3 regions of the Bradyrhizobium sp. USDA 4516 genome follow, and region 3 is predicted to be linked to each of the others. Evidence: riboswitches for the same ligand, from Rfam matches in the RefSeq annotation. Region 3 holds a riboswitch; each other region holds the start of a gene.
What was found. Region 3 has a riboswitch for cobalamin ahead of ACVI1L_RS25370 (HoxN/HupN/NixA family nickel/cobalt transporter). Riboswitches for the same ligand answer to the same signal wherever they lie in the genome.
Positions count from the first base shown of each region.

Region 1: linked by a shared signal. The riboswitch ahead of ACVI1L_RS11035 (TonB-dependent receptor) and the one ahead of ACVI1L_RS25370 (HoxN/HupN/NixA family nickel/cobalt transporter) in region 3 are both predicted to bind cobalamin.
Region 2: linked by a shared signal. The riboswitch ahead of ACVI1L_RS22940 (ribonucleotide reductase N-terminal alpha domain-containing protein) and the one ahead of ACVI1L_RS25370 (HoxN/HupN/NixA family nickel/cobalt transporter) in region 3 are both predicted to bind cobalamin.

Region 1 is NZ_JBSRXT010000001.1:2,357,336-2,367,165, reverse strand. Features, by position in the region: gene ACVI1L_RS11050 (hypothetical protein) at 1-342, shown strand, start outside; gene ACVI1L_RS11045 (ABC transporter substrate-binding protein) at 361-1,353, opposite strand; gene ACVI1L_RS11040 (hypothetical protein) at 1,560-1,733, opposite strand; gene ACVI1L_RS11035 (TonB-dependent receptor) at 1,845-4,109, opposite strand; cobalamin riboswitch at 4,219-4,416, opposite strand; gene ACVI1L_RS11030 (FecCD family ABC transporter permease) at 4,529-5,572, shown strand; gene ACVI1L_RS11025 (ABC transporter ATP-binding protein) at 5,569-6,342, shown strand; gene ACVI1L_RS11020 (ABC transporter substrate-binding protein) at 6,549-7,364, shown strand; gene ACVI1L_RS11015 (IS5 family transposase) at 7,403-8,239, opposite strand; gene ACVI1L_RS11010 (MBL fold metallo-hydrolase) at 8,468-9,508, opposite strand.
Region 2 is NZ_JBSRXT010000001.1:4,945,460-4,955,289, forward strand. Features, by position in the region: gene ACVI1L_RS22925 (hypothetical protein) at 175-351, shown strand; gene ACVI1L_RS22930 (hypothetical protein) at 491-2,800, opposite strand; gene ACVI1L_RS22935 (SPASM domain-containing protein) at 3,181-4,062, opposite strand; cobalamin riboswitch at 5,437-5,652, shown strand; gene ACVI1L_RS22940 (ribonucleotide reductase N-terminal alpha domain-containing protein) at 5,749-6,987, shown strand; partial or broken gene ACVI1L_RS22945 (IS5 family transposase) at 7,029-7,789, shown strand; gene ACVI1L_RS22950 (hypothetical protein) at 7,812-8,540, shown strand; gene ACVI1L_RS22955 (ribonucleotide-diphosphate reductase subunit beta) at 8,570-9,604, shown strand.
Region 3 is NZ_JBSRXT010000001.1:5,545,090-5,554,919, forward strand. Features, by position in the region: gene noeE (nodulation protein NoeE) at 1-322, shown strand, start outside; gene cysD (sulfate adenylyltransferase subunit CysD) at 593-1,492, shown strand; gene cysN (sulfate adenylyltransferase subunit CysN) at 1,492-3,378, shown strand; gene ACVI1L_RS25365 (hypothetical protein) at 3,488-3,685, shown strand; cobalamin riboswitch at 3,877-4,076, shown strand; gene ACVI1L_RS25370 (HoxN/HupN/NixA family nickel/cobalt transporter) at 4,481-4,894, shown strand; gene ACVI1L_RS25375 (HoxN/HupN/NixA family nickel/cobalt transporter) at 4,888-5,532, shown strand; gene ACVI1L_RS25380 (FAD-dependent oxidoreductase) at 6,938-8,527, shown strand; gene ACVI1L_RS25385 (hypothetical protein) at 8,527-8,850, shown strand; gene ACVI1L_RS25390 (MFS transporter) at 8,915-9,830, shown strand, end outside.

The DNA of each region.
Region 1 (9,830 bases), 3.2 Mb from region 3:
TCGCGCGGCGAAACGCCGGCGCCGCTGGCCGAGGGGCGCGCCGGGGTGCGGACGCATCTGGCGATGCAGGCGCTGCTCGGCAGTGCGTCGCGCGATGGTACGCGGCGTGACCTGATCCGGGAATGCGGCCGCATCGCCGCGGGCGAAGGGCACTATCGGGGAAGCAGCGAAGAGCTGACGCCGGTGGGGCTCGACTGGCTCAGCGCCGTGCCGCTTGCGATGACGACAGTGCTGCTGCTGGCATCACCGCAGATCGCCTCATCGCTGGCGCGCGGCGGCTTTGGCGCGCATCTGCTCGATCGCGGCAGCATCAAGGCGATCGAGAATGGCGATTTCCGCTAGTATCCCTCCAGCGCGAATTCACCGCACGATCTTGTCTGCGCGCTTCAAGAGCTCCGGTGGAATCTCGACGCCCACGGCCTGGGCCGCCTGGAGATTGAATATCAGCTCTCGCTTGGTGACGACGCCGACTGGCAGGTCGCCCGGCTTCGCGCCCTTGAAAATCTTGTCGGCGAATGTCGCAAACTCGCGCCATGTATCGGCGACGTTGGCCCCATAAGTAATCACCCCGCCCGCGTCCGCCTGGCCGCCGGGAAACATTGCCGGCAAGCGGTTCTTGATGGCCAGTTCACCGACTCGTTTTCGATTGCTCCAGGGCACCGGCACTTCAAGGACCAGCAGCGCCTGCGCGCGCTCCTTTGCCATCCCGGCAATCGCGGCCTCCAGATCGTCTGCACCCTTGACCTTCACGATTTGCGGCTCCACCCCCTGGGCCTTGGCTGCGGCCTCGTTGGCACGATCAATCGGGGCGAGCCCGCGTTCATCCGCGCCGGGGATCGTTTGATCACTGAGAATCGCAACGCGCTTGATCCCGGGGAATGCCTCCTTCAGAAGCTTGAACTGGTCGCTGGCCTGCCGCGGATCGAGGTTGGTGAGGCCCGTGACGTTGCCTCCCGGTTTTTCCATCGAGGCGACAAGCTTCAACGCGACCGGATCGGTCACGATCGCAAAGATCACCGGGATCGTCGACGTGGCTTTCTGCGACGCGACCGACGCCGGGCCGCCGAGTGCGAGGATGACATCCACATTCGCGTCGACCAGCTCCGAGGCGAGGCCCGGAAGGCGCTCGAGCTTCGATTCGGCAAATCGCGGTTCGATGACGATGTCGCGTCCTTCGAGATAGCCGCGCTCGGCGAAGTCGCTCAGAAGGTTTTTCTTGATGGAGTCGAACAGCGGCGACGGGCTGCCGTTGACGAGGATTCCTACTTTCCTGGGGGCCTGTTGCGCATCGGACGGGTCGCACATCGACGCGATCATGCAGAAGACCGTGAGCACCGCCTTCGCAAACCTCATGGCACCGCCCCCAGCAAGGACCCAGCGTCCATGCGAAGCCTAGCATCCAGGGGGTGGGCAACCAATCCGGAAGGGTGGTCCGGCCGATGACCTCGCTGCGACCTAATGTCTGCTTGGCGACGACGAGCCGGGCTCGGTAGCTCGCGAGCTACGAGGCCGCCGCGCGCGACTGCGCGCAGGATCTGTGGATCGATATTCGCCGGGCCTCACAACGGCTCGTCATCATTGCCGTAGCGGTCGAGCTTCGGCGTGGCGATGTCGCCGTCCTCGTAGTACTCGTCGTCCTGTAGCGCTGCGGGTGGCGGAGGTTTCTTCGACTTTTCGTCGGCCTTGTCTTTGGTCTTCGTGCCGCCCTTGGTCTGCTTCCCGGCCTTGGCCATGCGTTTCCCCTGCGCGGGTCAAATCAGCTGCCGGAACTCTACCCCAGTTTCGGTGCGTTTGTAATGTTCGGAGACGGTGCGCGGGGCAGACCCGCCCCACCGGTTCACGCTCTAAAACGTCGCGCCGGCCTTTACCATGTAGGTGCGGCCGGGCAGCGGATAGGCCGAGAAGCGGCCTTCGGTGAACGTGCTCGCGATGGCGTAATCGTAATAGAGCGCGTTGAACAGGTTGTTCACGCTCAGTGACCAGAAGAAGCGGTCAACTTGCCCGCTCAGCTTGATATCGGCGGTGGCGTTGCCGGGAATCCGGCTCTGGGTGTTGGCCTGATCGTTGTCCATGATGCGCGAACTCCAGGACCGCACCGTGGCGTCGAACACCAGATAGTTCTGCCAGATATTCCAGGTGACGCCGAGATTGCCGGTGTAGCGCGACACCAGCGGCACGTCGTTGCCGGCCCAGATGCCTTCGCGGAACACCGCGCGGGTGATCGCCATGCCGCCGCGCAGGGTCACCGTATCGCTGAACTTGAGCGAGGCACTGGTTTCCGAGCCATAGCGGCGGGTGGGGTCGAGGTTGGTGTTGAAGAACAGCACCGGGTTGAAATGGATCTCGTTCTCGAGATCCATCAGATAGACGCTGGTCTGGACCTGGAAGCGGTTGGTCCTGACGCGAAAGCCGCCCTCGACATCCTGCGAGGTCTGGGTCTTGAGCTGGAAATTCTGCGGGATCGGGGCGAAGGTCAGCGGGTCGAATGACGGACCCGACGCGACGCGTTCGTCGACATCAGGCGTGCGGAATGCGCGTGCCGCGCGGCCGAACACCGAGAAGGTGTCGGTCAGGCGATGCTCGATGCCGACATGCAGCGCGTATTGCGTCTCGTTGCTGTCGAGCGGTGCCGCCTGGGTGTCGAATGCGAATGGCGCATTCGGGTCGTAGCGATCGCGCGCCGAGATGCTGGTGTTCTGCACGCGCGCGCCGTAGGCGAAGTCGGTCGTCGGCAGCACGCCGATCGTGTGCTGCCAGTAGCCGGCCACGCTCTGCTGCTCGATATTGTAGATGTGGAACGGGTCGACGCCCTGATAGGCGCCGCGCGCCTCGCGGAAGCTCGAATCGTAATAGTCGATGCCGGTCAGGATCGTCGACGGCACGCCCAGCATCACATTCTTGACGCTGAGCCGCGGCGTCAGCGACCAGGTCTGCAGCGCGGCGTCATTGTAGGTCGAGGCGAAGCTGATGGTCGGCACCGTGCCGAAGAAGCCGCTCTGCGTCTCGCGCTGCCGCCAGCCGCCGTCGACGATGAGGTCGACGCCGTTCATCAGCGTCTTGGTGAAGCCGGCGGTGACGCTGGCGGTCTGCTGGTTGGCATAGTCGAAGGGCGTCGCGGCGCCGCGGCGATCGGTGAGCAGCTCGTTCACGCCGATCGACGGATCGACCAGCCGTCCGCCGGGTAGGCCGAGCTTCTGGTCGCTGCCGGTGACGGTCAGGAAGGCGGTGAGATCAGGCGTCGTGTAGTTGATGTTGCCGACGGCGTTGCGCTGGTCGAGCGCATTGTTGACGCGGTAGCCGTCCGACTTGATGCCGTTGCCGTAGAACGAGGTGGACCACGGGCCGGAATTGAGCGCCGCGGAGACCGCGGCCATGCGGGTGTTGAACGAGCCAACTCCGGCCTCGGCCCGCATCGTCGTCGGCGGGCCGCCGACGCCGGTCTTGGTGATGATGTTGACGACGCCGCCCACCGCGTTGTCGCCGTAGAGCACCGCGCCGCTGTTGCCGCGCGTGATCTCGATGCGCTCGATCGAATCGAGCGGAATCGTGGTGAGGTCGAAGCCGGCCTTGTCGACGTCGTTGAGGCGGCGGCCGTTGAGCAGGAAAAGGGTATTGTCGGTCGCGAATGCGCCGAAGCCGCGCAGGTCGACCGACGTCTTGGCGCCGTTCGGTCCGCCATAGGGCGTTTGCAGCTGCACGCCCGGCACCTGCGCGAGGATCTCGGGCAACGACTGCACCGGCGAATGCGCGATGTCGTCGGCGGTGATCACGGCCGAGGAGGAGCCGACAATGCCGGCGAACTGGCGGCCGCCGGTGCCGCCCGTTCCGGTGGCCACGCCGGTCCCTGTCGTGCCCGATCCGGCTCCGCTGCCTGTATTGTTGCCTTGCGAGGTGCCCGGCGCCGGGCGTCGCGGCGCCGGCGCTTCGTCAGCGGCCGGCCTGGCGCGCGTGACGTTCTGGTCGCCCGGCTTGGTGACTTCGATCGCCGGCAGCTGATCGGGAGCGGGTGCCTCCTGCGCCCGCGCTGCGGAGACAAGGATCGCCGGCGCGATCATCGTCGACGCGAGCAGAAGCGCGCGGCGCCGCCGATGGAAAGGGAAGGAGAACATAAGCAAGGCCTCGGCAACGTCAGTGGCACGTCACCGCGAACCAGTCTCACCATCGTGCTCACAGCATCAGGTGAAGCTCATGCCTGTACTCCCCGACCGGCAGCATCGCGTGTGACCACGGCTGACGGCAGGTCTCCTGGCTCGCGGGTCGTTACCCTTCGTCGCCTTCCCAGGACCGAGATTCCCAGTGGCCTGTGACGAAGGATTCACCGCATACAGTTGCGGGGGCAGCCGCGGCGTTGGGGAAGTTTCCCCGTACCGCATTCCCTTTTCATCTCATGAAAGAACCGTCATGTTCATCTAGGGTTCGGCCGGGTAGCAAAGTCAATCCGGCGGAAGTCGGGCGGCGGCCGCGCGGCCACGGTTTTTGTCGAGTGTCGCTTGTCTGCCACGGCGATCGCTGTAAGAGCATGGATCCGATGAGCGTGCAGGATTTTGCCTTGGCGGCCGAGGTCGCGGCGCGGCGCCGGTGGGGCGCCACGGCGGCGCTGCTCGCGCTCGTGGTCCTGTTGTGTGTGCTCTCGCTCGGCATCGGGCCGGTGCGGCTGTCGCCGCTCGCGGTGGTCGAGGCGCTGTTCGGCGGCAGCAGCGATGTGGCGCAGGTGATCGTGCGCGAGATCCGCCTGCCGCGCACCATCCTGGCATTTGCGATCGGCGGCATTCTCGGGCTGTCCGGTGCGGCGCTGCAAGGGCTGCTGCGCAATCCGCTGGCCTCGCCGTCGCTGTTCGGCGCGCCGCAATCGGCGGCGTTCGGCGCGGTGCTGGTGATCGCGCTGGGCCTCGCCGATGTGCGCTCCTACGCGCTGCCGGTGGTGGCGATCATCGCCGCGTTCGGCTCGGTGTTCGCGCTGCTTGCGATCGCCGGCCGCAATGCCGGGCTGTTGATCCTGATCCTCGCTGGGCTCGCGATCTCGAGCTTTGCGGGAGCCGCGACCGCACTGGTGATGAATCTCTCGAGCAATCCGTTTGTGGTGCTGGAGATCGCGTTCTGGCTGCTCGGCTCGCTGGAGGACCGCAGCTTCCAGCACGTGGCGCTGGCGCTGCCCTTCATCGTCGCGGGCGCCGCCATCCTGCTCAGCCAGGCGAGCGCCTTCCGCGCGCTGACGCTTGGCGAGGAGGCGGCGCAGAGCCTCGGCGTCGACGTCGGGCGGTTGCGGCTCTTCGTGATCACGGGCGTGGCGCTTGGCGTCGGCGGCGCGGTCGCAGTCACCGGCACGATCGGTTTCATCGGCCTCGTCGCGCCGCATCTGATGCGTCCCGTGATCGGTCACGATCCGGCGCGGCTCTTGGTGCCCAGTGCGCTCACCGGCTCGGCGTTGCTGCTCGCGGCCGACATCGCGGTGCGCATCATCCCCTCGACCTCCGACATCAAGGTCGGCGTGCTGACCTCGATCATCGGCGTGCCGTTCTTCCTCTATCTGATCATGCGCGAACGCCGCGCGCTCGGCGGAGGCGTGGCATGACGCTGCTCTCCGCCGCCGCTCTCAATGCCTCGCTCGGCAGCCGCAAGGTGCTGCACGATGTCTCGCTGTCGTTGCCATCGGGCCATCTGGTCGCGCTGGTCGGGCCGAACGGCGCCGGCAAGACCACGCTGCTGCGCGCACTCTCCGGGCTGATTCCGTCGGGCGGCGAGATCCGGATCGGCGGCGATCCGCTGGCGTCGCTGCCGCTGCGCGAGCGTGCGAAACGTTTTGCCTACCTGCCGCAGGGGCACATGGTGCACTGGCCGCTGCCGGCGCGCGACATCGTCGCGCTCGGCCGCTATCCGCACGGCGCGACCGATCCGGCGCGGCTGTCGCAGACGGATATGGAGGCGGTGCTGCGCGCCATGCAGGCGGTTGACGTCACCGAATTCAGCGATCGCCGCGTCACCGAACTCTCCGGCGGCGAGCGCAGCCGCGTCGCACTGGCACGGGTGCTCGCGGTGGAGGCGCCGGTGATTCTCGCCGACGAGCCGACCGCCTCGCTCGATCCGCGCCACCAGATCGACGTGATGCAGAAGCTGCGCAATGTCGCCGACAGCGGCGTGCTGGTGATCGTGGTGACGCATGACCTGGGACTTGCCGCGCGCTTCGCCGATCACGTGCTGGTGCTGTCGGAAGGGCGGCTGGCCGCGCAGGGCGCGCCCGTCGAGGCATTGTCGGAGAGCGTCCTCGCCAGCGTGTTCCGCATCAGCGCCTATCGCGCCGAATTTCAGCGCGAAGCCGTCATCGTGCCGTGGGCGGACGTGTGATGTGGCCACGGCCTCACCACGAGCTCAGTTCACCTCTCCCGCTTGTGGGGGAGGTCGCTGCGCTCGAAGAGCGCAGCGGGTGGGGGCTCTCTCCACTCAAAGAGCGTTCATTGCGGTACGACCCCCACCCCGACCCTCCCCCGCAAGCGGGAGAGGGGGCACTGTCTTCGCGCGGACGCTATCTTGCGTCGTCTTGCTTTGCCCTGATGCTTTCACTCCTCGTGTGGCTCATGTCAGCCGGTGCCGCGTTCGCCGCTGGACCACGCATCGTCTCGATGAATGTCTGCAGCGACCAACTCGTGCTGTCGCTGGCCGACCCGGACCAGATCATCGGCCTCAGCCGCTTCTCGCGCGATGCCTGGCAATCCTGGGCCGCGGAGAAGGCGCGAAACTTTCCGCGCCTGTCCGGCGAGGCCGAGGACGTGCTGCTGCTCAAGCCCGACCTCGTCGTGGTCAGCCTGTTCGACAAGCGCGCGACCCGCGATCTGTTGAAGGCCCACGGGCTGCACCTCGTCGAATTCACCGTGCCGCGCACGCTGGACGAGGTGAAGGACCAGATTCGCGCGATGGGCGATGTGGTGCAGCATCCCGATCGCGCGGAGGCCGAGATCGCGCGCCTCGATGCGACGATCGCGCATGCGCGGGCGGCGGCAAGCGCGCATCATTACCGCGTGCTGCCGCTGGAGCGGCGCGGCTTTGTCTCGGGCGACCATAGCCTGGTCAGCTCGCTGCTGGCGGCAGCCGGCCTCGCCAACGCCGCCGGCGAACTTGGCGTCGGCGCAGGCGGGTTTGCTTCGCTGGAGGCGATCGTAAAACTCCGGCCGGATTTCATCCTGGTGTCGGAAGCCGGCGACCGCGCCGAGGATGACGGTCGCGCCTTCCTGCTGCATCCGGCGCTGGAGCGCTTCTATCCGCAAAGCAAGCGCATCGTGCTGCCGGAGCGGCTCACGGTGTGCGGCGGCGTGATGCTGGCGGATGCGCTGGATCGCCTGACGGAAGAGTTGCAGCGAGTGACGCAGTGACCTTCCAAACCCGTCATCCTGAGAGTCTGACTCATAAATCACCCAACCTTAGCTGCAGCCGCGAGTCTGCGGGTCAGGAGCCTGATGTGTGCAATCAGCAGCCAGGCAGCTTCGGTTGCCACCGTCGCCTCGAAGTCCTTGGCGAGGCGGCGGCATCTGCCGAACCAAGCGAATGTGCGTTCAACCACCCACCGCCTCGGCAGAAGCTGGAAGCCTTTGACGCCTTGAGGCCGCTCGACGATCTCGACAGTCCATGGACCGCAGTCTGAGAGCGCGTCGAGGAGTTGATTTCCGCGGTAGATCCGGTCGGCAAAGACGTGGCGCAGCCGGGGGAAGTTCATCCGCACGTTCTTCAGCAGCGGTACGGCGCCATGGCAGTCCTGAACGTTGGCCGGATGAACATGAACCCCAAGGAGGAGGCCATTGGTATCCGTCACGATATGCCGCTTGCGGCCGTAGATGCGCTTGCCTGCATCGTAGCCGCGCGGTCCGCCAGCTTGCGTGGTTGGCGCACTTTGACTGTCGATCACGGCTGCCGTCGGCTTCGGTGTCCGTCCAAGCTTTTTTCGCGCCCGTCGGACAAGCACGCTGACAATCCTCTGCCACCGGCCTGTATCCCGCCATCTATAAAAATAGCCCTGCACCGTCGAATAGGGCGGGAACTCCTGCGGCAACGCCCGCCACTGGCAGCCGGTCGAAACGATATAGAGGATCGCTTCGATCACACGACGCAGCTCCGTCTTACGCGGCCGGCCGCGCCGGTTCGCTCGCGGCAACAGGCGTCTGATCACCGCCCACTCCGCATCGGTCATATCGCTTGCATAACGCAGATCGTCCCGCCGATATTGCTCCCGAGTGATCTTGGTCCAGGGCATCGTGCTCTCCCTCGAATCTTTGCAAATCCGATGGAATCACACCCCACTGAGATCACTCACCCATTTTTCAGTCAGGCTCTGAGGAGCGGCGAAGCCGCGTCTCGAAGGATGCACGGCCCGGATACTTCCAGGAGTTCGCGGAAGGAGTGTGGCCGTCGCCCTTCGAGGCTCGCTTCGCTCGCACCTCAGACGGTGAGATATTTGCGAGCGGGCTAAAGGGTTATGAGACTATCCCATCACCACCGGCCCGCCGGCCTTCTTCCACGCATCGATGCCGCCATCGATATGCGCGGTGTTGGCCAGTCCCGCCTTCTTCGCGGCGGCCACCGCCATCGCCGAGCGCTCGCCGAAGGCGCAGAAGAACACGACGCGGCGGCCGGTTGCGGCGGCGACCTCGCGCAGCATGCCGCCGGGCTGCAGGGTGGCGCAAATCCCCGGATAGGGCGCGTGCAGCGCGCCCGCGAGCGTGCCGTGCTTGGCCCGCTCGCCGCTCTCGCGCAAATCGACCAGAAGGATATCGGGGCGGCCGAGACTCGCGATGGCGTCGCGCGCGCTGAGGGAGAGGCCTTCCTTGGCGAGTTCGTCCTGGTGCAGGCCGACATGCATGTTGGCGGGCACCACGACGTCCATCAGCTTCGGGTTCGGCAAATTGAGGTTGTTCATCAGCTCGACATAGTCGTCGATCGATTTGACCTGCAGCCGCGGATTGTAGCGCTTCTCCTCGCCGATGGTGGAGACGGTGTCGCCCTTGTAGTCATGCGCGGGGAACACCATGGTCTCCTCCGGCAGCTTCAGCAGGCGGTTGAAGATCGAATCGTACTGCGCCCGCGCGCTGCCGTTCTGGAAGTCGGTGCGGCCGGTGCCGCGGATCAGCAGCGTGTCGCCGGTGAAGACGCGGTCGCCCATCAGATAGCTGTAGGAATCGTCGGTGTGGCCGGGCGTGTACAGCGCCTCGAGGCAAAGGCCCTCGATCGTCACCTTGTCGCCGTCGGAGACGCGCATCGACACCACGTCGGCCTTGCTCTGCTCGCCCATGATGGTGATGCACTGGGTGCGGTCGCGCAGCTCGCCGAGGCCGGTGACGTGATCGGCGTGCAGGTGCGTATCGACGGCCTTGACCAGCCTGAGGTCAAGTTCCTGGAGCAGCTTGCAGTAGCGATCGGCCTTCTCCAGCACCGGATCGAGGATCAGTGCCTCGCCGCCGGCGCGGCTCGCGAGCAGATAGCTGTAGGTTCCGGATACGCTGTCGAAGAGCTGGCGAAAGATCATGACGGCTTACCTATTCTCCGGGCCGAGTCACATGGAGGATATTATTCCATAGATAGGGTCTGTTCAAAGCAAATCCATCCCCACCCCAGCCGAATCCCGTCACCCTGAGGAGCGCGCTCTTGCGCGCGTCTCGAAGGGTGGACGGCCCGGGTCTTTCCGCGAATGGGACAAGGCATCTGGGCCGTGCATCCTTCGAGGCTCGCTCCGCTCGCGCCTCAGGATGACGGGATATGCATCGAGGTCGTGGAAGAGACGAAGTTACGGCCGCACGTAACTCCAGCCTGCTCTTGCGGGCGCGCGTTCGCGCGACCCGTTGGCTCGC
Region 2 (9,830 bases), 600 kb from region 3:
AGGCTGTGGATTGTTCCCGTTTGGAGCTGGCGGAACTTCCTGGGACGCACCATTTGCGGTTGCATCTGATTTTATTACCGAAAAGGCGCTCGGCGCTGAACAGGAGCTTTAGAGGCAGGCCGCAATTGGAATAAGGATCGGGCGACAAAGCGCACTGGCGCCAAGATCGACGCGTTGCCGCTTAAGGATATCGAAATCAAGGAGTATGTCCGGGACATCAAGCTTGCCAACCTGTCGACGAACATCGCCTACCGCGTCGACGGTGTCCATCTCTATGCCGACATTCTCAATATGAAGGACATGTTGGCCGTCACCGACGTTGAAGGCGAAGCTGTCCAGCGGCGTCTTTGAAGGTCTTCTCCGCGCTCGCGGAGACAAGTTTGCCGAGCTCTCCTCTGATGCGCTTGCGGTTTTAGGTTCTCTGAAAGCAAACGATTCGATATGGTTTCGCGGCCTGAGTAGCCGTGCAAGGTGCCAACGAGCACCTCACTCAGTCAAATTGCGGCCGATGAAACAGAAGAATGCGGCCTCCGGGTACGCTTTCGGCCGTGTAGGGCTGACCATGGATCAAAAAACAGGTCATGGGGACACCCTGGCTCGGCAAAAGGCCCAGGTCCTGGAGCATGTCGATCACGAGAGGCGAAGCCTCTTGGGGGCCGTGCCTCCAGTCTTGGCCGAACAACTCTCCGAGTTCAGGCACTTGCGGGGCCGGCTGATGGCTCCATGCCGAAGCCGCAGACGGCAATGGAAGGTTTGGCCCCAGCGCCGAAGGGGCGTCCTTTCGTAATTCGAGCGTGGCGGGTGGATTAAACCCGGATACAGGGCCGCCATAGGTACGCGGGGGAGCCGTCGGCGTCGCAAGCGCAGCTTCACCCCGCAAAGCGAACCTAGGGTGGTGGATAAGTTGAACGTCGTTGGGCCCTTTCGGTCCCAACACAGCCGTGTAGCGTTCACCGGTAATCTCATAGTTCATCACCGGATACTCCGCATCAGGCAAGAAGTCCCAATTACCCAACTTAGAAAGCATCGTGTCGGGAGCCGGCTGGGTGCGATGGGAAAAGTCCTTCGGCACGGCGAATGAAACATCAAACGTGTCGCCGACGGCGAGAGAGCGCAGATGAATAAGCTGAATATCATTGTGCCCTCCGGGTCCTAACACGGCCGTATAGGGCTCACCGTGAATGTCGTACGTCTTCACCGGCTGCGTCGCATCCGGTAACAGACCCCAACGGCCCAATTTGGAGCGCATCATATCCGGCGCGGGCTGGTTGCCGTGGAAGAAGTCACCTGGAACGACCAAAGAAGCGTCAAAGCTTTCGCTGACTGGAAGTGGCGTTGTGGCCGGGGCGGCACCGCCTTGGTCCATCATGCGTGCGAAGTATTGTTCAGAGGCAAGGTTCAGCAATCGCGAGTTCGGCTGTGAGGTTGCAGCATCGAGAAACTCTTCTCGGCCGGCACTTTCAATGGGCAAGTTGGCAGTAGAGTCCGGTTCCGGAACAACAAGATCGTCCGCGACCACGAAGCCCTCCAGGGCCGCTTCGAAAAGCTCGTCCTGGGCTGCGCTTTGCACGGGCGAAGGGACGACCGGATTCACCCGCGACGCCAGTTCCGGTGTATCGAAAGTCATCCCTGGCAGCAAATCATCTCGATCAATGCCATGGAAAAGCTCCGCCTGGTCGGCACTTTGCAGGTCCGAACGGGAGGCTGAGCTCATCGTTCGCCAAAGCGCCGATTGATCGTACGGCGCGGCTGCCAGCAGGTTCTCGCGATCCGTAGCATCGAAAAGCTCTTCCTGAGCAAAACTCTGTACGGACGAGAAAGCGGGGGCGCGCATTCCCTGCCAAAGTAACGGTGCATCGAAGCCGGAGACCGCAAGCTCTCCGCTCCGCGCCGCGTTGTCGAAAAGCACATCCTGCGCGACACTTTGTAGGGGAGAATGAGCGGCCAAATCCATTTCACCCCAAACCTCCGGAGCATTGAGATTGCCAGCCAGCAATACGCCCTGATCCGCAGCATTCTCCAAAAGCTGGTCCTCGACAGTCAGCATGGACGAACGCGCGGCCGGCTGAGTTGGCGGATGCGAGCCACCTCCTTGTCCTTCCAAATTGTCCTGCCTGACGCCCGCGCGATAGTCGCGGAGTCTGTTCAAAGCGTAGAGGAGTTTCTTGTCTTTCGGGAACAAAGTATCGGCGTGACCGCGCAACTTGTCGGCACTGAGCCTGGCAATGGACAGGGGGCGGAGAGCTGACGCCAACTTCCGGAGGCAGCTTGCGTAATTTCCGGCCGTTTTCGCGTCGATCCCTCGACCGAAGCCTGCCTCGGCGGCCTTCCTAATGAGGCGTTCGTCTTCGTTCGATGGACGGTAATGTGTCGTGATCCGAAGGGTGGCGCCAGGCTTGCGGTAGCGGCTGACAATCAACAATGCTGGGGCGATAATCTTATCGTTTGGCAGCAGCTTCTTGGCGCAATCGAGCAGCGTATCATCATCGAGGGCCGCTATTGATTTGCCATCCTTCTTCAGCGCCTCAGCCAACTTGCGAAGGCGGCGATCGTAAATACTGATGGTTGTCGGCCCAGGCGGTGGTCCTCGCTCGAGAGCCGCACCAGACGCTGCCTGGATCAGGCGATCGTCTTCCTGAGTGACATCGTAAAGCTGACTGTGAGCATATATAGGCCCCAGCTGTTGCACATCTGCCAGCTGCTGCTCAAAGTAGGCTAGCTGCGGTTGCCGTTGTTCCACGGTTGTCTCGGACGCAGCGGGACGATTATCGGCAGGGTTGATATTGTCAAATTGGTTCATGGTCGCGTCTCCGCTTGCATCGGTCTCGGCGCCTCGGTACTAGCGGTGGCTGTCCAAAACCTGACGTAGCCCCCAAGCAAGACAGAGAATGATAGCGAACCAGGGCGGCACCCAAGGCGATGCTGTGTGTTCGCGTCGCGAAAAGGAGAGCGCAGGATGACAAATCCTTCAACTGAGGTTCGAACTGAAATGCGATGCGAGGACCTCGATCCAACGCTCAGCTCGCGATCGCGACGATCCCAGGCCTGTCATCGTGATGATCGGTCTGCCATTGGCCGAGTTCGCGATTGATGAGAGGAGAGCGTATCGCTCCTTCAGCCGGATAATCCCTCCCCTCTAGTCCAGCTGGTGCGGCGAGCTTCCATTGGTATGGCCATTCCTCACAGCGCGCGGGCAGGGGCCCTGCAGCATTCCGGCTCCGGTTTGGCAAATTCACACGTCCTGCAAAGCAGAAAGCCATCTGTACCGTTCATGCGGTCGGCGATTTCGCTAAATATCCGGCCTTCGAACAGATCTTCGTACTCGTCGCGCAAAAGATTCCCAAGGACATGACGCCGCTCAAAATCCATGCAGCACAAAGTAACATCGCCGTTTGGAAGAAGGACATTCCGATGTTGCTGTTTCCCATTGCATGTCAGGGTGCCGGCGATCGGCTGCCGCGGGGTGATCATTTTCGGATCTATATGTCCTCGCCTGCTACTCAGCGGCCGCAAGCGTTGCAGCTTTTTGGCGGGGATTACATCGGCTAGATCAGGATGGATTTTACCCAGGATCACAAATTGAATCGAGGGAATGTTTGCCTCAATCAGTCGGCGCATGACATTGATGTAGTTTTTTCCGACGAGGCGGCTGTTCATATAAGTGCCGTCGTCGGGAACGTGCACGACGAAAGTCTTGAACCGGAGCATTTGCAGGCGTCGAACGTCAGTCCCGTTCATTCCAACAAGGGTCGTGAAGATCCGGACGTCGTGGCCGCGTGCGTAAGCATGCTCAACCATCGTGCTGCAATGCGGATGCAACCAGGGTTCCGAATATCCGGAAAAACTAATGCCAGTAGCTGTCGGTACGCGTGAGAGACATTGCTTGAAATCCTGAACACCCAGATGCTTGGCTTGGGATACGGGCCTTTGGCGATCTGCAAACTTGTCCTGGGAGCAATAAGAACATCTGACGATGCAGCCGGTGGTCGTGGTTATCTCCAATACCCGATGGCCGGGCTCAACCACACGCAACTCTTGTAAGACCCTAGGGTATGCCGTCATGTATCTGGTCCTTTCAGGTGCCGGAGCAGGCAATTGCCGCAGATCGAGCGCAGCTAACGCGGCGTCGCGCCTTGCCTGAAACGATCGCAACCGGAGTTTGGACGTTGGGCGAGATGCCTTGAATGAAGCCCGTGCCTTGCCACGCTGGTTTCGACAACAGGGTACAGGAGGACCAGTCCGGCGCTCCTCTCTCTGGGTGTCGATTGCCGCCTACCACCATGTCTGCGCCTAGCATCCTCCTTTCCTCCAGAAACACGTCAGCTCGACAGCTCTTGATGTTGTCGAGGAGAGCCGCAAATAGGGCTCCGGGAGGTGCTCGATCCTGAGGACCACATCATCTCCGTGTCGCCGGACCGCGCAGTCAATCGCCGACATGGGACCGCCCAGAGGCGACATACGTTGTTCCGATCGCGTCCGAAATGCCAAGCTTGTTTGCCAAACAGTCGTGGCTTGCGCCGAATCCTGCAACATGACGTCGGGTACGATTCAAGCGCGTCGGGCGTGATCCAGCATGGCCCTGGAGGCTTTCGCGTGTTGCGAAGATTGCTCTGGGACGCGATGAGAGGCGCGACGATCCGGAAATCCTGATGGACGCGGCCGAGTAAGTAGGACCAACCTGGCTTCTTTGGGCACCGAACAGTAGGCGAAGCCTTTATCGGCAGATCGCGAGAATGGGCCAGACAATTGGTTCGCTACAAACATGCACCGGGCACGTGCCGAATTGATCAGAAGGGCGGCGACCTAGATGCGCCGCGACCAAATCGATCTGCTATGCGCGCCGAACAGCAGCTATACTGGCTAGAAAGATATTGACAAGGCGATCCCGGTGGGACGCGCCGCCGCGGACTTGCTCCTTCATTGTGAGACAAGGCTTGCGCCGACGGTAAATTCACGAAGGGAGCCGGTTTCGTCGCGCTTACAGCGGCTTAGCCGCTGCGAGCTCGATGAGCTTTCGTGTTCTTCAGGGCCGTCAGCCGTTCGAGCAGCGAGATCGCACGGGGAGCGTCGTGCGTCGAGGAGCTGACTGCGTCGGCTACGTCCATGATAGCTTTCCAGCGCCTTAGACACGATTTCATCTGGATCGTTGACGCTGATAGCTTCGAAGATCTTGAGCTGAAGATCCGCTCATACTCATCGGAACGGAAAAAACGGTCTCAGAGCCTTTGGTAGGATCTACGTTCCAGATCAGCATAGACTGATGAATGGTCGGCCGGATTTCTGGATTGATTTGCCTGAACAGCCACAGGTGGACGTATATGGATAGCGGAACATACCGGTGCTCGGCGTCGGCCACTCCATTCATTGACTTCGCGGTGTCCTCTTCTGACTTGATGTACCCCAAACGAGACTTGACGAATCTCGGCAAGTGACGCCTAGATGTAGATCTGTCATGGTTCTTCCATCCTTTATCTTGTAGGACAGGAAGCTAAGAGGGAACCCGGTGCGCCGAACGGCTACTCCGGGGCTGCCCCCGCAACTGTAAGCGGTGAGCGGTTGTCATCATGGGCCACTGGCGCAGAAACGCGCCGGGAAGGTCGACAGCCGCAGCGACCCGCAAGCCAGGAGACCTGCCGCGACAGAACAAACGTCCTCGGGCGGGGTGCCCCGGTGGAGCGCTTGCACTGAGGGACGTTTGTCTCCTGCAAGTCGTCCGTGGCCCCGGCTCCAAACATCGCGGGGTTGCCGATGTCGCCGTCTTTTGATTTCGATCAGCAGGGTCATCTCGTTACACCATCCAGTGTGCGGGCAGCGCAAGCACAGGCAGCGCTTGCCCCGCTTCAGCGGTCTGTTGCGCCGCCTCCATCGCTGGCCCCGCTGCCGCGTCCCCTCGCGCCAGCTCCAAAGCCGTCCGACCTTGCACTTGATCGATCGCGCGACAGCCTCCTGACATCGTTCGGCAAGCTGACATTGACCGACCGTTATCTGCTCGCGGGCGAAGGCGTCCAGGACATGTTTGCGCGGGTATCGTGCGCGTTTGCGGACGATGTCGCACATGCTCAGCGTCTATATGATGCAATGTCCCGACTGTGGTTCATGCCGGCGACGCCGGTGCTCTCGAATGGCGGCAGCTTGCGTGGTCTACCCATTTCATGCTTCCTCAATTCGGTCTCGGATTCGCTCGAAGGTATTGTCGGCGCCTGGAACGAGAACGTCTGGCTTGCCTCCAACGGCGGCGGCATCGGTACCTACTGGGGGAATGTTCGCTCGATCGGCGAGAAGGTTAAGGGCGGTGTCACCTCGGGCATCATCCCGTTTATCCACGTCATGGACGGCCTGACGCTGGCGATCAGTCAAGGCTCGTTGCGGCGCGGCTCGGCGGCAGTCTATCTCGATGTCCAACATCCCGAGATAGAGGAGTTCCTTGAGATCCGGAAGTCGTCCGGCGACTTCAATCGTAAGAGCCTCAACCTGCATCACGGCATCAACGTTACTGACGAATTTATGCATGCCGTGCGAGCCGGGACAGCGTTCGCGCTTCGCAGTCCAAAGACCAGCGAAATGGTTCGCGAGATCGACGCTCGCCAGCTGTGGCAACGTATCCTCGAGAACCGGCTGCAGACCGGCGAGCCTTATCTCTTGTTCATCGACACCGTGAACCGCGCCCTTCCCAAGCACCAGCGCGACCTCGGCCTCAAGGTCTCGACCTCCAATTTGTGCAGCGAAATTACCCTGCCGACCGGCATCGATCATCGCGACGAGGAGCGCACCGCGGTGTGCTGTCTCTCATCGCTCAATCTCGAGACATGGGACCGGTGGAGCGAGGAGCCGGGCTTCATCGAAGACATCATGCGTTTCCTTGACAACGTGCTCACCCACTTCATCACGGTGGCGCCGGAGGGCATGAGGCGTGCCCGCTATGCTGCCCTACGCGAGCGCTCCGTCGGCCTAGGACCGATCGACATTCAGGATTCCCAAGCGGTTTGATCGCTGATTCATAGAGTTCCGTGATTCGAGACACGGAGCAGATGGTGGCGGCGAAACGATATGAGCTGACGGAGGCGCAATGGGCGAGGATTGCGCCACTGCTGCCGGGGAAAGCTGGCGACCCGGGACGTACGGCTGCGGACAATCGACTGTTCGTCAACGGATGTTTGTGGGTTTTGCGATCGGGCGCACACTGGAGCGACCTGCCGGAACGGTACGGCAAGTGGAAAACGGTGCATCAGCGCTTCAGCCGCTGGTGCCATGCCGGCGTCTGGGAGTGCGTGTTCGCTGCTCTGACCGCCGATCGCGACAACCAGTATCTGATGATCGACAGCACCATCGTTCGCGCCCACCAGCAGGCGACGAGCGGAAAAGGGGGGCCAAAGATCAGGCGCTGGGGCGTTCCCGAGGTGGACTGACCACCAAGATCCACATGCTGGCTGATGCGCTCGGCCGTCCGCTCCGCTTCATCGTCACGGCTGGGCAAGTTAATGACATCACCCAGGCGCCGGCACTGCTCCACGGCCAAAGCGGCGATGCCGTGCTCGCCGACAAGGCCTATGACAGCAACGCCCTGCGTGCGATCATCGCGGAAATCGGCGCAACGGCGGTGATCCCGTCAAACCGCACCCGCAGGATCATCATTCCGCACGACGCCGACGCATACAAACAGCGCAACCGCATCGAGCGCTGCTTTGGCCAGCTCAAACACTTCCGACGCTTGGCAACCCGTTATGACAGGCGATCTGACAACTTTACCGGCTTCATCCATCTCGCTGCCGCAATGATCTGGATGCAATGAATGTCGATCGGTCCTAGGCGTCATGGGCTTCCACTCGTTCCTTCAGGCCAAGGGCATTCCGATGGAGAGCGTCCTGGCCAAGTCGTTCAATCTGAACATGTTCCGGAAAATCCGGCGGGATGCCGACGCGGCGTCGGTGACGCTCGCTCGCGAGCGCGGCCCTTGCCCGGATGCGCTGGAACGCGGCGTGATGGCGCGATTCAGCCATAAGATCGCAATTGCGCCGACCGCCTCGATCAGCATTATCTGCGGCGGCACGAGCGCTTGCATCGAGCCAGTCCCGGCCAACATTTACACCCATAAGACATTGTCTGGCGCCATCTCAGTGCGCAATCCGCATCTCGCCAGGGTACTCACGGCCAAGGGCGCCAACACCCCGGCGATATGGCAGTCGATCATAGCGCACGAGGGATCGGTCGCTCATCTCGACATCCTCTCGGAGCACGAGAAAGCGATCTTTCGCACCGCTTTCGAGATTGACCAGCGCTGGATCATCGAGCTCGCCGCCGACCGCGCGCCGTTCATCTGCCAGAGTCAATCGATCAACCTCTATCTGGCGGCCGACGTCGATAAGTGGGATCTCCATATGCTGCATTGGACGGCATGGGAGCGCGGATTGAAAAGCCTCTATTACTGCCGTTCGAAGTCGATCTCGCGCGCAGCGTTCGCCGGCAAAATCAGCGGCCGTGACGAGGCGGAACGACCGCAGCCGCAGCGCACCGACTATGAGGAGTGCCTTGCATGTCAGTGATTGACCTCTCGGCTGTCGATCCGCGCACGTTGATCGGCAAGGGACGGGTCGGCCTCCTGGACTCGACCGGAAGCTATGACGTTGATCGCTATGGCTGGGCTTACGAGTTCTGGAAGCGTCAGCAGCAGACCCATTGGATGGGCGAGGAGGTTCCGCTCGGCTCCGACCTCAAGGATTGGGCGTCGGATCGTGTCACTGCCAACGAGCGCGCGCTGCTCACCCAGATATTCCGCTTCTTCACTCAATCGGACATCGAGGTCGGTGACAATTATCTCAAACGCTACATCCCGATTTTCCAGCCGCTCACCGTGCAGATGATGATGGCTGCCTTCACCAATATGGAGACCGTCCATATTGACGCCTATGCGTTGTTGCTCAAGACGCTTGGCATGCCCAAGGCCGAGTTCGAGGCATTCCGCGGCTATGCGCAGATGCGCGCCAAGGCTGACTACATGCACGAATTCGGCGTCCATACTGTGGCCGACGTCGCTCGCACCCTGGCCATGTTCGGTGCCTTTACTGAAGGCATGGCTTTGTTCGCGAGCTTTGCCATGCTGCTTAACTTTCCGCGGCACAACAAGATGAACGGCATGGGACAAATCGTAAGCTGGTCAGTGCGCGACGAGAGTCTCCACTGCGAGGGCATCATCAAGCTATTTCACGAATGGCACCGCGAAACTGGCGCGGTGACGAGCTCCGTTCGCGACGACATCATCGATGTCGCCAGGACCATGGTGAAGCTGGAGGAAAACTTCGTTGATCTCGCCTTTGGTCTCGGCGAGATCGACGGCATGCGCCCTGAGCAGATCCATGCCTATGTCCGCTATGTCGCCGATTGGCGGCTGACCCAGCTCGGGATTACCCCGGTCTTCGATTTTTTTGAGGCTGGTCAGAGCGGGTTTACCCAGCTCAAGCCGCATCCATTGCCCTGGCTGGTCGAGATCCTCAATGGGGTCGAGCACGCCAACTTCTTCGAGCAGCGCGCTACGGAGTACTCCAAGGCCGCGAGCCGCGGCAGCTGGGACGGCGAAGAGGGAGTATGGGCTACTTTCGGCCGTATCTAGCACGAACGCAACAACGCTTTTGCGCTTCGATTCTGGTGCACCTAGGATTTTTCGCGAAAGTCCGCTGGAGACCGCGCAGCAAGGCCACATCGCGTGACACCGATCTGGTCCGCTCGAAATGATTATCGCAGACCCGTGACAGCAAAGCCGCTGGATCTGGCGCCACTCACCATCAGTCGCTGAGGTCCTTATGCTTGTGGAGGATCGGCCGTCATGGCGTCGACAG
Region 3 (9,830 bases):
AACCTGGTGGGATTTGCGAACTGGCAAGGCCGGAGCATCGTCCGGGCCATCACAATCCGAGCAAGTCCACACTCCGCAGCTTCCAGAGAACTTTCGTTCCACGTGCGACATGTCCGTGGTGCAGGCGCAAGATCTGTCCCCTGCCAGCGTTGCGGAAAATCTGCGGCTGGCCGATCCAATGAAAGCGCAGCTGCAGCAGGCACTGTTGGCGTCAGAAGCTGATCGAGCTGCAGGGCTGGATGCTATTCGGACTCGTGATGCGGCTATCGAGATCTTGCGTGGCGAGGTCGCGCGGCTTGAGCAGATCATCAATATGGCTTAGGGTGATCTGGATGCTTGCGATCAAAACACGCTGGCTGATTTAGCCAGGATTCCTCCGCCCAACGAGCTGATCTGCGCCAATAACGTGTGAGGCCGGCGCCGGCGGTACGACGGTGGAATGCGACATGCCCCGGGGTGTCTCAGTCAGTCTGCCGCCCAACCGGCCACTTGATAGCTGGATAGCCACACGCACCGGCGAGCTCGCTCGCACCCGACATTCCTCCTCTGGGCCGGCGCTGCAGAACCGAGATCCTGCATCGAAAGAACATATATGCTGCCAAAACATCTGCGCCGTCTTGAAGCTGAATCGATCGAAATCATGCGTGAGGTGGCCGCCGAGTTCAAAAGGCCGGTCATGCTTTACTCGATCGGAAAAGACTCGAGCGTGCTGCTGCACATTGCGATCAAGGCGTTCTATCCGGCAAAATTGCCTTTCCCCCTGCTTCACGTCGACACGACTTGGAAGTTCCGCGAGATGATCAGCTTCCGGGACGCGACGGCCAAGCGGCTCGGCGTCGAGCTGATCGTCCATGTGAATGAGGAGGGCATTGCGCGCGGGATCAATCCGATCGACTCCGGCTCGGCGCTTCATACCCAGGTGATGAAGACCGACGCTCTGAAGCAGGCGCTCGAGCTTTACGGATTTGATGCCGCTCTTGGCGGAGCCAGGCGTGACGAGGAAAAGAGCCGCGCCAAGGAACGGATACTGTCCTTCCGTTCGGCCGGACACGTATGGGACCCCCGCAACCAGCGGCCGGAGCTCTGGAGCTTGTTCAACACGCGGATACGCCAGGGCGAAAGCATGCGCGTGTTTGCGATGTCAAACTGGACCGAGCTGGACGTCTGGGAATATATCATGCTCGAAAAAATCCCGGTCGTCCCGCTCTACTTCGCAAAGCAAAGACCGACGGTGTGCCGAAATGGCGCGACGATCATGGTCGACGACAGGCGATTGCCACTCAACTGCGATGAGACGCCGCAAATGCGCATGATCCGCTTTCGTACGCTGGGATGTTATCCTTTGAGCGGAGCCATTGAATCCGATGCGACGACGATCGAGGACGTGGTCGTAGAAATGCAGACAGCGACGGTGTCGGAGCGTCAGGGACGCCTGATTGATACGGATGAAGCCGCTTCGATGGAGAAGAAGAAGCGGGAAGGTTACTTCTGATGACTTCCATAGCAATGTCGAAACCTGTCCACCCTAGTGCAAGGGACCAGCTGCGATTCATAACATGCGGCTCGGTGGACGACGGAAAATCGACCCTGATCGGCCGGTTGCTGCACGACAGCAAGATGATCTACCAAGATCAGCTCACGGCGGTGAAACGCGACAGCATCAGGCACGGCGGCGCCGACATCAACTTCGCGCTGCTCGTGGACGGGCTCGAGGCTGAACGGGAGCAGGGCATCACGATCGACGTCGCCTATCGCTTCTTCACGACGCCGCGGCGCTCTTTCATGGTGGCTGACACTCCCGGTCACGAGCAATACACCCGCAACATGGCAACCGGCGCCTCGAATGCGCAGCTCGCAATCATCCTGATCGATGCCCGCAAGGGCGTGTTGGTTCAGACCCGCCGCCACTCCTTCATCTGTTCGCTACTTGGCATTCGCCACGTCGTGCTGGCAGTGAACAAGATCGACCTTGTCGCATACAGCAAGGTTGCTTTCGATCGGATCGTCACCAGCTATCTGGCCTTTGCCGCCGGCCTTGGCTTTAGCTCGATTGTTCCGATCCCGATCTCTGCCCGCCACGGCGACAACGTCGTTGACCGGTCCGCTCATACCAAGTGGTATCATGGTCCATGTCTGATGGAGCATTTGGAGAGCATCGATATCCAGTCCGACACTGCAAGCCAGGCCTTCCGCTTTCCGGTCCAATGGGTGAACCGGCCCGACACGGATTTTCGCGGCTACGCCGGATCGGTGGCTTCCGGCACGATCTCGGCAGGCGACGAGATCGTTGTCGCCGCGTCCGGACGGACCACCCGCATCAAGCGGATCGTGACCCGGGACGGCGACCTTGTCGACGCCGAAGCCGGCGATGCCGTCACCATTACGCTGGAAGACGAGATCGATATCGGCCGTGGCGATCTTCTGTCGCGGCCAACCGAACGCCCCTGCGTCGCCGACCAATTCGCTGCTTATCTGATCTGGATGGACAACGAGCCGCTCGCTCCCGGACGAAATTACATCCTGCGGATTGGCTCGCAGACGGTCGCCGGCAGCATTACCACGATCAGGCATCGGATCGATGTCAATACATGTGAGCACCTGGCTGCCGAGACGCTTTCTCTCAATGAGATCGCGTTCTGCAATGTTGCGACCGCACTGCCCGCCGCATTCGATCCTTACGACGTCAATCGGAAAACCGGATCGTTTATCGTCATTGATCGTTATACCAATCGTACGGTTGGCGCCGGTATGATTGCGTTTCCGCTGCGGCGGGCCACCAATGTTCCCTGGCAGGCGCTTTCGGTGGGCAGGAGTGAGCGCGCCGCGCTCAAGGATCAGAAGCCTTGCGTCGTCTGGTTCACCGGTCTGTCTGGCGCGGGAAAGTCGACGATCGCCAACATGGTTGATCAGAAGCTGCTCGCAATGTCGCGACATGCCATGCTGCTAGATGGTGACGACCTCCGGAACGGATTGAACGCGGACCTAGGCTTCTCGAAGGCTGAGCGGGAGGAGAACATTCGGCGCGTCGGACACGTTGCCAAGTTGATGCTGGACAGCGGCTTGATCGTGATCTGCTCGTTCATCTCCCCCTACAGGTCCGAGCGAGATATGGTTCGCAGCCTGATTGGCAAGGACGAGTTCATCGAAGTCTTTGTCGATACGCCAATCGAGGAATGCGCAAGGCGGGATCCAAAAGGTCTCTACTCAAAGGCTAAAGCCGGTGAGATCAAGAACTTCACAGGCATCGATGCGTCCTACGAAGCGCCGATAAGGCCGGAAATTCATCTCAGGACGATGGAGCAGGCCCCAGAGCAAGCAGCGGAAGCCGTCGTCGGCGCCGTGATGGCGCGCGCACTCCTCTGCGATGAGCGGCGATAAACCTGTCGCTTCTTCCTCGCGGATGCCGCTTACCTGCCTACTGGTCTGGCGATGGCGACTCGGGTTAACTGGGAGCATCGATCGGATTCGCCGATGCTAAAGGATTAAGATGGTTGCATCCACTCGTCGATTGCCCGCTTCCGGTTATGTGCTCGAAGTCGACGGTCAATTGAAAACCGAATTCGCGACAAGAGACGGCGCCTGGGCAGGAGCGCAAGAGCTTAAGAAGCGCCGTCCCATGCTCCAGGTCCGGGTCTATGACGCCATGACCAAGGACAGAGAGGAAGTCAGCCTTCCAGTCGCCTGAGTGTTTCAACCGCAGTGTGTCTGCGCGAGCGGCGAGCGCCGCGCCGAGTTCTTGAGCAACAGAGCCGCAGTGTCTTGACGCCTTCGATCTCGTCCGCAATCCGAGGTTGAGGAGCAAAGTTACCGCTTTTTCCTGAGCTGCGGTGTCGCACGAAGTTCGCCAACGATTACTTGACACGCCCTCTGAAGCCATTTCGCTTTGTCATCGGTAGTGTTCGAAAGGCTATTCAAGGGCGTTCGGCGGGTCCTGCCTGGCCCATGCCGGAGCTGTCCGACGCAACTGTAAGCGGCGAGGCGATGACCATTTCGTGCCACTGGGATTCGCGATCCTGAGAAGGTGGCCAAGAGCCGCGAACTCCAGCCAGGAAACCTGCTACCAGCCGTTGCCGTGCGCAAATGCGTCGGACGGGGTGCTCTGAGGCATTGGTTGGCCCGTTAAACTCGACTACGGCTCAGATCGAGGTTGCAACGTCAATGCGGCGGCGCAATCGCGCGACAACGAGCTGACGGCAGGATAGAAGCCGCACGAAGCGGTCCAGCACGTTAGCCCAGCAGAGCGGCACGAAAACTGCACCGCGAAGGGGGACCAGCCCTGAGAAGTAGGAAATGCCACTCAACTCCACTGCCGTTGCGACCAGCGCAATTGTCTCGTGCCGCGAATGGGCATGATCATCGGACGCTGTATCCGTCGGTTCGTCTTCAGCCTGGCCGGACCGGCTTTGGCGTGCGCGGCGCTTATGCAAAGAGGGACGTTCGTGATCAAACTCATGCTTAGATGCGCTGCCGAAGCAAGATCATGTTCACATATCCAAAGCTTGCCATAGACGACGCATCGGCTGCCTCGCGGAGTCGAATCATCTCGCTCTATGCCTTCTTGTTGGCCATCAATTGCTTCGCCTGGACCTGGGCCATCGTGGCGCTGTCCGAGCGGCCGACGCTGCTGGCGACAGCAGTGCTGGCCTATGTGCTCGGCCTTCGGCACGTCGTCGATGCTGATCATATCGCGACCATCGACAATGTTGTTCGCAAGCTGATGCAGGATGGCCGACATCCCCTCGCGGTCGGACTTTTCTTCGCCTTTGGCCATTCCTTGTCGGTTGGAGTGGCGGTCGCCGCGATTGCAGCTGCAGCGCTCGCGCTGCAAAGCGGTTTCCAGGAGTTTCGCTTGGCAGTACCATCGGCACCGGTGCATCGGCCTTCTTCTTGCTGACGATTGCCGCCATCAACCTTGTGATCCTACGGGATGTCTGGCGGAGCTTTCAGCGTGCGCGGCGTGGCGAACACGTCCGAGAGCATGAGTTCGATCTGCTTCTGTCCGGTCGTGGCTTGCTGTCCCGACTCTTGCGCCCGCTGTTTCGCATGGTGACGGCGAGCTGGCAGATGTTCGCGATCGGTCTGTTTTTCGGCCTCGGATTCGATACCGCGACGGAAATCAGCCTTTTCACCGTCGCAGCCGGGCAGGTTTCGGGAGGGCTGGACTTCAGTACGGTGATGATATTTCCGGCTCTCTTCACCGCAGGCATGATGCTCGTCGATACGACCGACAGCGTCTTGATGGTCGGCGCGTATGGCTGGGCTTTCCTCAATCCGATCCGCAAGATCTGGTACAATCTGACCATTACGGCCATCTCAGTCGTCGTGGCGCTGCTGATCGGCGGCATTGAGGCACTCGGCCTGCTCGCCAACAAATTGGCGCTTGAAGGCACTTTCTGGAGCGCGGTGGACGATCTCAACGGGAGCTTCGCCAATTTCGGCTATCTGGTGGTCGGCATCTTCCTGGTCAGTTGGGCGCTGTCATTTGCGATCTATCGCTGGCAAGGACTCGAAGAGCCGCTCAAGCCGGGGTGAGCTCATACAACCAGATGAGCTTCGGGGCGCGGAAGCTTGCAGGCTTATGCGCGCCCGATGCGCGAAAGCATCTCGGTCGACGAGTCCCCGCTCGTTGTGATATGGCACGGGAGCTCCTGCATGATTCATCTCTTCTGTCTCGGGCTTGACAGTTTTGTGGGAACAGGATTGTCGCCACAAGCGGGGCTAAACTGAGCCGCACCAGGTCTGGCGGATGCCATTTGGCTTAACGAATGACATAGCCATTCCGCATGGTTGATAGCAGAGATCATGACTGATGGCTCCGGAGCGCAGGGGTACCGGTACAAACGACATCAGACGGAGGCGCGTTCCAAAGCACAGCAAAGTGGACGGTTGGATCGCGACGGTCGTCATCGTGAAAATGGCTACGACAAACGGCTTCACGCACACAAGCTGCGTGACTGGTGTCGCCGGCGCGACCGAGGCCGTGGGCTGACCAAGAAGGCGGGCGAGCCAATGCCGCAATCTTCAGCTGTACAATGCAAGAGGGCAACTGCGACGGTCCGCGTTCGGCCGACGCGACTATCGTTGCACATGATGGACAAGATCGAGCTAATTATCGCCCGTCTTCGGCGTCATTAGCTCCGTGCGTCTGACATCGAACAATGTCGGGTTCAATACCACCGGTCCAAAAGCGACGTCGAAAATAACCGATTGCAGGCGTTCAAAACTGCATTTGCGCTCCATGGCCAAGCGCGGTTAGTCCCGGCGCTCCACTGGTTCGCTGTGTCCGCAATCGTCGGCGGAGTGGCTTGGTCGTGGGACTAGAACCAGAAACTGCTGATCTTGAGCTTGAGAGTCGCCAATGAAAGAGCGCCAACACCTCTGAGGACATCAGTCATCGTCTGGCCTACCGCACATCTGGGGTGGTCCGCTTCTCCGCCTTCGATGTCGTGAAATGTTGGCATCGCTCTTGCTGGTGTACAACAGACTCAGTCGAATACTTAAGAAGTCGCTCAAGGGCTCGTGTCGCGTGATCAACTGCTTCGTTTTCCGTCGAACGGCTATACATGTCCGGCAAGCGCCTCGAGGAACGAACGTCCGCGGCTTCGACGCATCGAGCTCTAATCGATGGCTCGCGAATCGCCGCCAGAGGTGAGCGGACGTCGGTTCATCAACACAGGTGTACTGACCAGCTTCCTGTATTTGAAGCGACCGCGGATCGGCCTGCCCGCCTCAGGGGCTGCGGATGGATAGCTATGATTGTTTCATCGACGACGATCGACGCGGTACAGGACCAATGGGGATGGAGATAATCGAAGACGATCTCGCAGGCGCACCGCGGCAGCGCCACCAGTCTGCAGTGCAACGCGTGCACTTTCTTGAAACTGATCGCAGGAGCCGTTTCCCTTCGCCAACGAAGTCAGCGGCTGGGTGAGCGCGGGTGCAGAACGAATCTGTAATCAGGCGGCGTGATCTGCTGGCGCTGATTGGCACCATTGCCGGCAGTTCGGCGATGTATCACGCGATGACGAGCCTCGGCTTCGCGTCCGAATCCGCCTACAAGGGGCCGCTGAAGCTCGCAGGCGATGTGAAGGGCGCCTCGGTGCTGATTCTCGGCGCGGGGCTTGCCGGGATGACGGCGGCGCTGGAGCTGCGCAAGGCCGGCTACAAGGTCCAGATCCTCGAATTCAACAGCCGCGCCGGCGGTCGCAACTGGTCGATCCGTGGCGGTGACAGTTTTACGGAGCTCGGCGGTTTCAAACAGGCCTGTCAGTTCGAGCAGGGGCTCTATCTCAATCCCGGCCCGTGGCGGATTCCCTATCACCACCGTGCGCTGCTCGATTACTGCCGCCGGCTCAATGTGACGCTGGAACCCTTCATCCAGCTCAACCACAATGCCTTTCTGCACGCGACGCGGGCATTCGGCGGCAAGCCGCAGCGCTTTCGCAGCATCAAGGCGGATTTCCAGGGCGGCGTGGCGGAGTTGCTGGCGAAAGTCAGCCAGCAGGGCAGGCTCGACGACTTCGTCAGCACGGAAGATCAGGAGATCCTGCTGCAGGCGCTGCGCGACTGGGGCGCGCTCGATCGCGACTACAAGTACAACGCCAACCTCGTCTCCGCCGAGTTCCGCGGTTATGCCCGCGATCCCGGCGGCGGCTTGATGCCCGATCCATTGCCCAGCGATCCGGTCTCGCTGCAGGAGCTGTTACGATCGCGGATATGGCGTTATCTGCAAGGCTTTGCGCGCTACGATTTCCAGACCACCATGTTCCAGCCGGTCGGCGGCATGGACATGATCGGCAAGGCGTTCGCACGCGAGGTCGGCGATCTGATCCGCACTAACGCCAAGGTGACGCAGATCCAGCAGAGCAGCTCCCGCGTCACCGTGAGCTATGTCGACACGACCAGTCCATCCGTCGTGCAGCAGGCGACCGCCGACTGGTGCATCTGCACCATTCCGCTGTCGATCCTGAGCCAGTTGCCGATCGATGTCGGCCGGCCGATGAAGAGTGCGATCGATTCCGTGCCCTACGTCGCCTCCGTGAAGATCGGCCTGCAGTTCAAACGCCGCTTCTGGGAAGAGGACGAGGCGATCTATGGCGGCATCAGCTACACCGACCTGCCGATCCAGCAGATCGCCTATCCGAATACTGGCTTCAACAGTGGCGGTCGCGGCATCCTGCTCGGCGCTTACATGCATGGGGGCGCCAATTCGTTCGAGTTCACCGCCATGCCGCCGGCCGAGCGGGTCGCTAGTGCGGTCGAGTTCGGTGCCGCAATCCATCCGCAATACAGGAAGGAATTCGAGCACGGCGTCGCGGTGGCCTGGCATCGCGTGCCGTTCACGCTCGGCTGCGCCGGCCAGTGGACCGAGGCCGCCCGCGCGCAGCACTACCGCAATCTGTGCCAGATCGACGGCCGCATCGCGCTGGCGGGCGAGCACGCCTCGCAGCTGCCATGGCAGGAGGGAGCGATTCTGTCGGCGCTCGACGCCATTACCCGATTGCACGAACGCGTGGTGAAGACGTGATGATGAGGGCAGGCACAGCTGTCGTCGCTGCGCTGGCGCTGCTGCCGGCAAGCGCGACCCTTGGAGAGGTCAACGCCACGGGCAAGTGCAGCTTCTCCTCGGACTGTGGATTTTTAACCAGCGATGAAGCTGTCGACCTGCCTGCGGACCTGGAGAGGCGCTGGGTCGGCGATGGCTACGACCGGCGTCCGCCAGGGAGCCTTGCTTGCCAATGTGACGTCAACAGCGCCATCTACTGGGAAGGCAACTGGGCTCAACAAGATGACGGTCAGGCGCGGTGTGCATTCATTGAGTATGGCCTGAGCCGAACTGATAACGGCTAGCCGCTGTCTTTTCAAACCGTTCTCTTAAGGCACGTGCGAAATCGATTTCGGGAGGAATAGGCAGATGGCAAATCGTTACGTGCCACTCATTGGGATGGTCGCGTTGGCTAGTCAGCAGTATCTGGCGATCGCGTTCATCTATTCAGCCATTCCCGTGATCCTTCGGGGCAACGGTGCCAGCCTGGAACTGGTCGGTCTGTATGGCACCGCTTTCTTTGCATTCACCGTTAACTTCCTTTGGGCCCCGGTGGTGGATCGATGGAGCCTCAATCGTCTCGGGCTGAGACGTTCGTGGATCCTGTTGACCCAAGTCGCCAGTACCATTGTGTTGGCAGCAATGGCATTCTTGAACCCGAAGACCGATTTTGTGTCGCTTTTTCTTGTCTCCCTGGTACTTGCGACCATTGCCGCCACGCAGCGGATCGCAACTTTGGGCTATATAGCCGAAGCTCTCGATTCCAGCGAACGGCCGCTCGGCGCAGCGCTGCTGGGTTGGGGCCGGGCCATCGGCCATGTAATCGGCGGCGCCGTCTGCCTCCAATTGATCGAGATGGTCGGTTGGCGTCCAGCTTTGTTGGGTTTGGCGATGCTGCTAGCCGTTTTCGCTGGTTGGGTATTCGCTATTTCTGAACCGCTGCAACGCAGCGACCGATGGAGCTCGACGCAGCGCCCCTCGATCTCCGCGATCTTTCGCTACCCTGGCCTGTGGACGACGGCCGCATTGATCGCGCCGGCGGTTATCGGGATCGCTGTGGCGTTCGCGACGGTTCAGTTACGGCTTGTTGACCTCGGCTTCGCCGCGGCAGACATTGGATGGATCGGGGCGCTTTCGAACGTATTGACGTATACGCTGGTAGCGCCGCTGACCAGCGCCATCATCGGTCGAATGGCACCGCAGCGAGGCTTGATCTGGGGCTGCGCAGTCATGGCGATAAGTTTCGGTGCGCTTGCGATGGTTGATCGCTACATCAGCGTTCGCG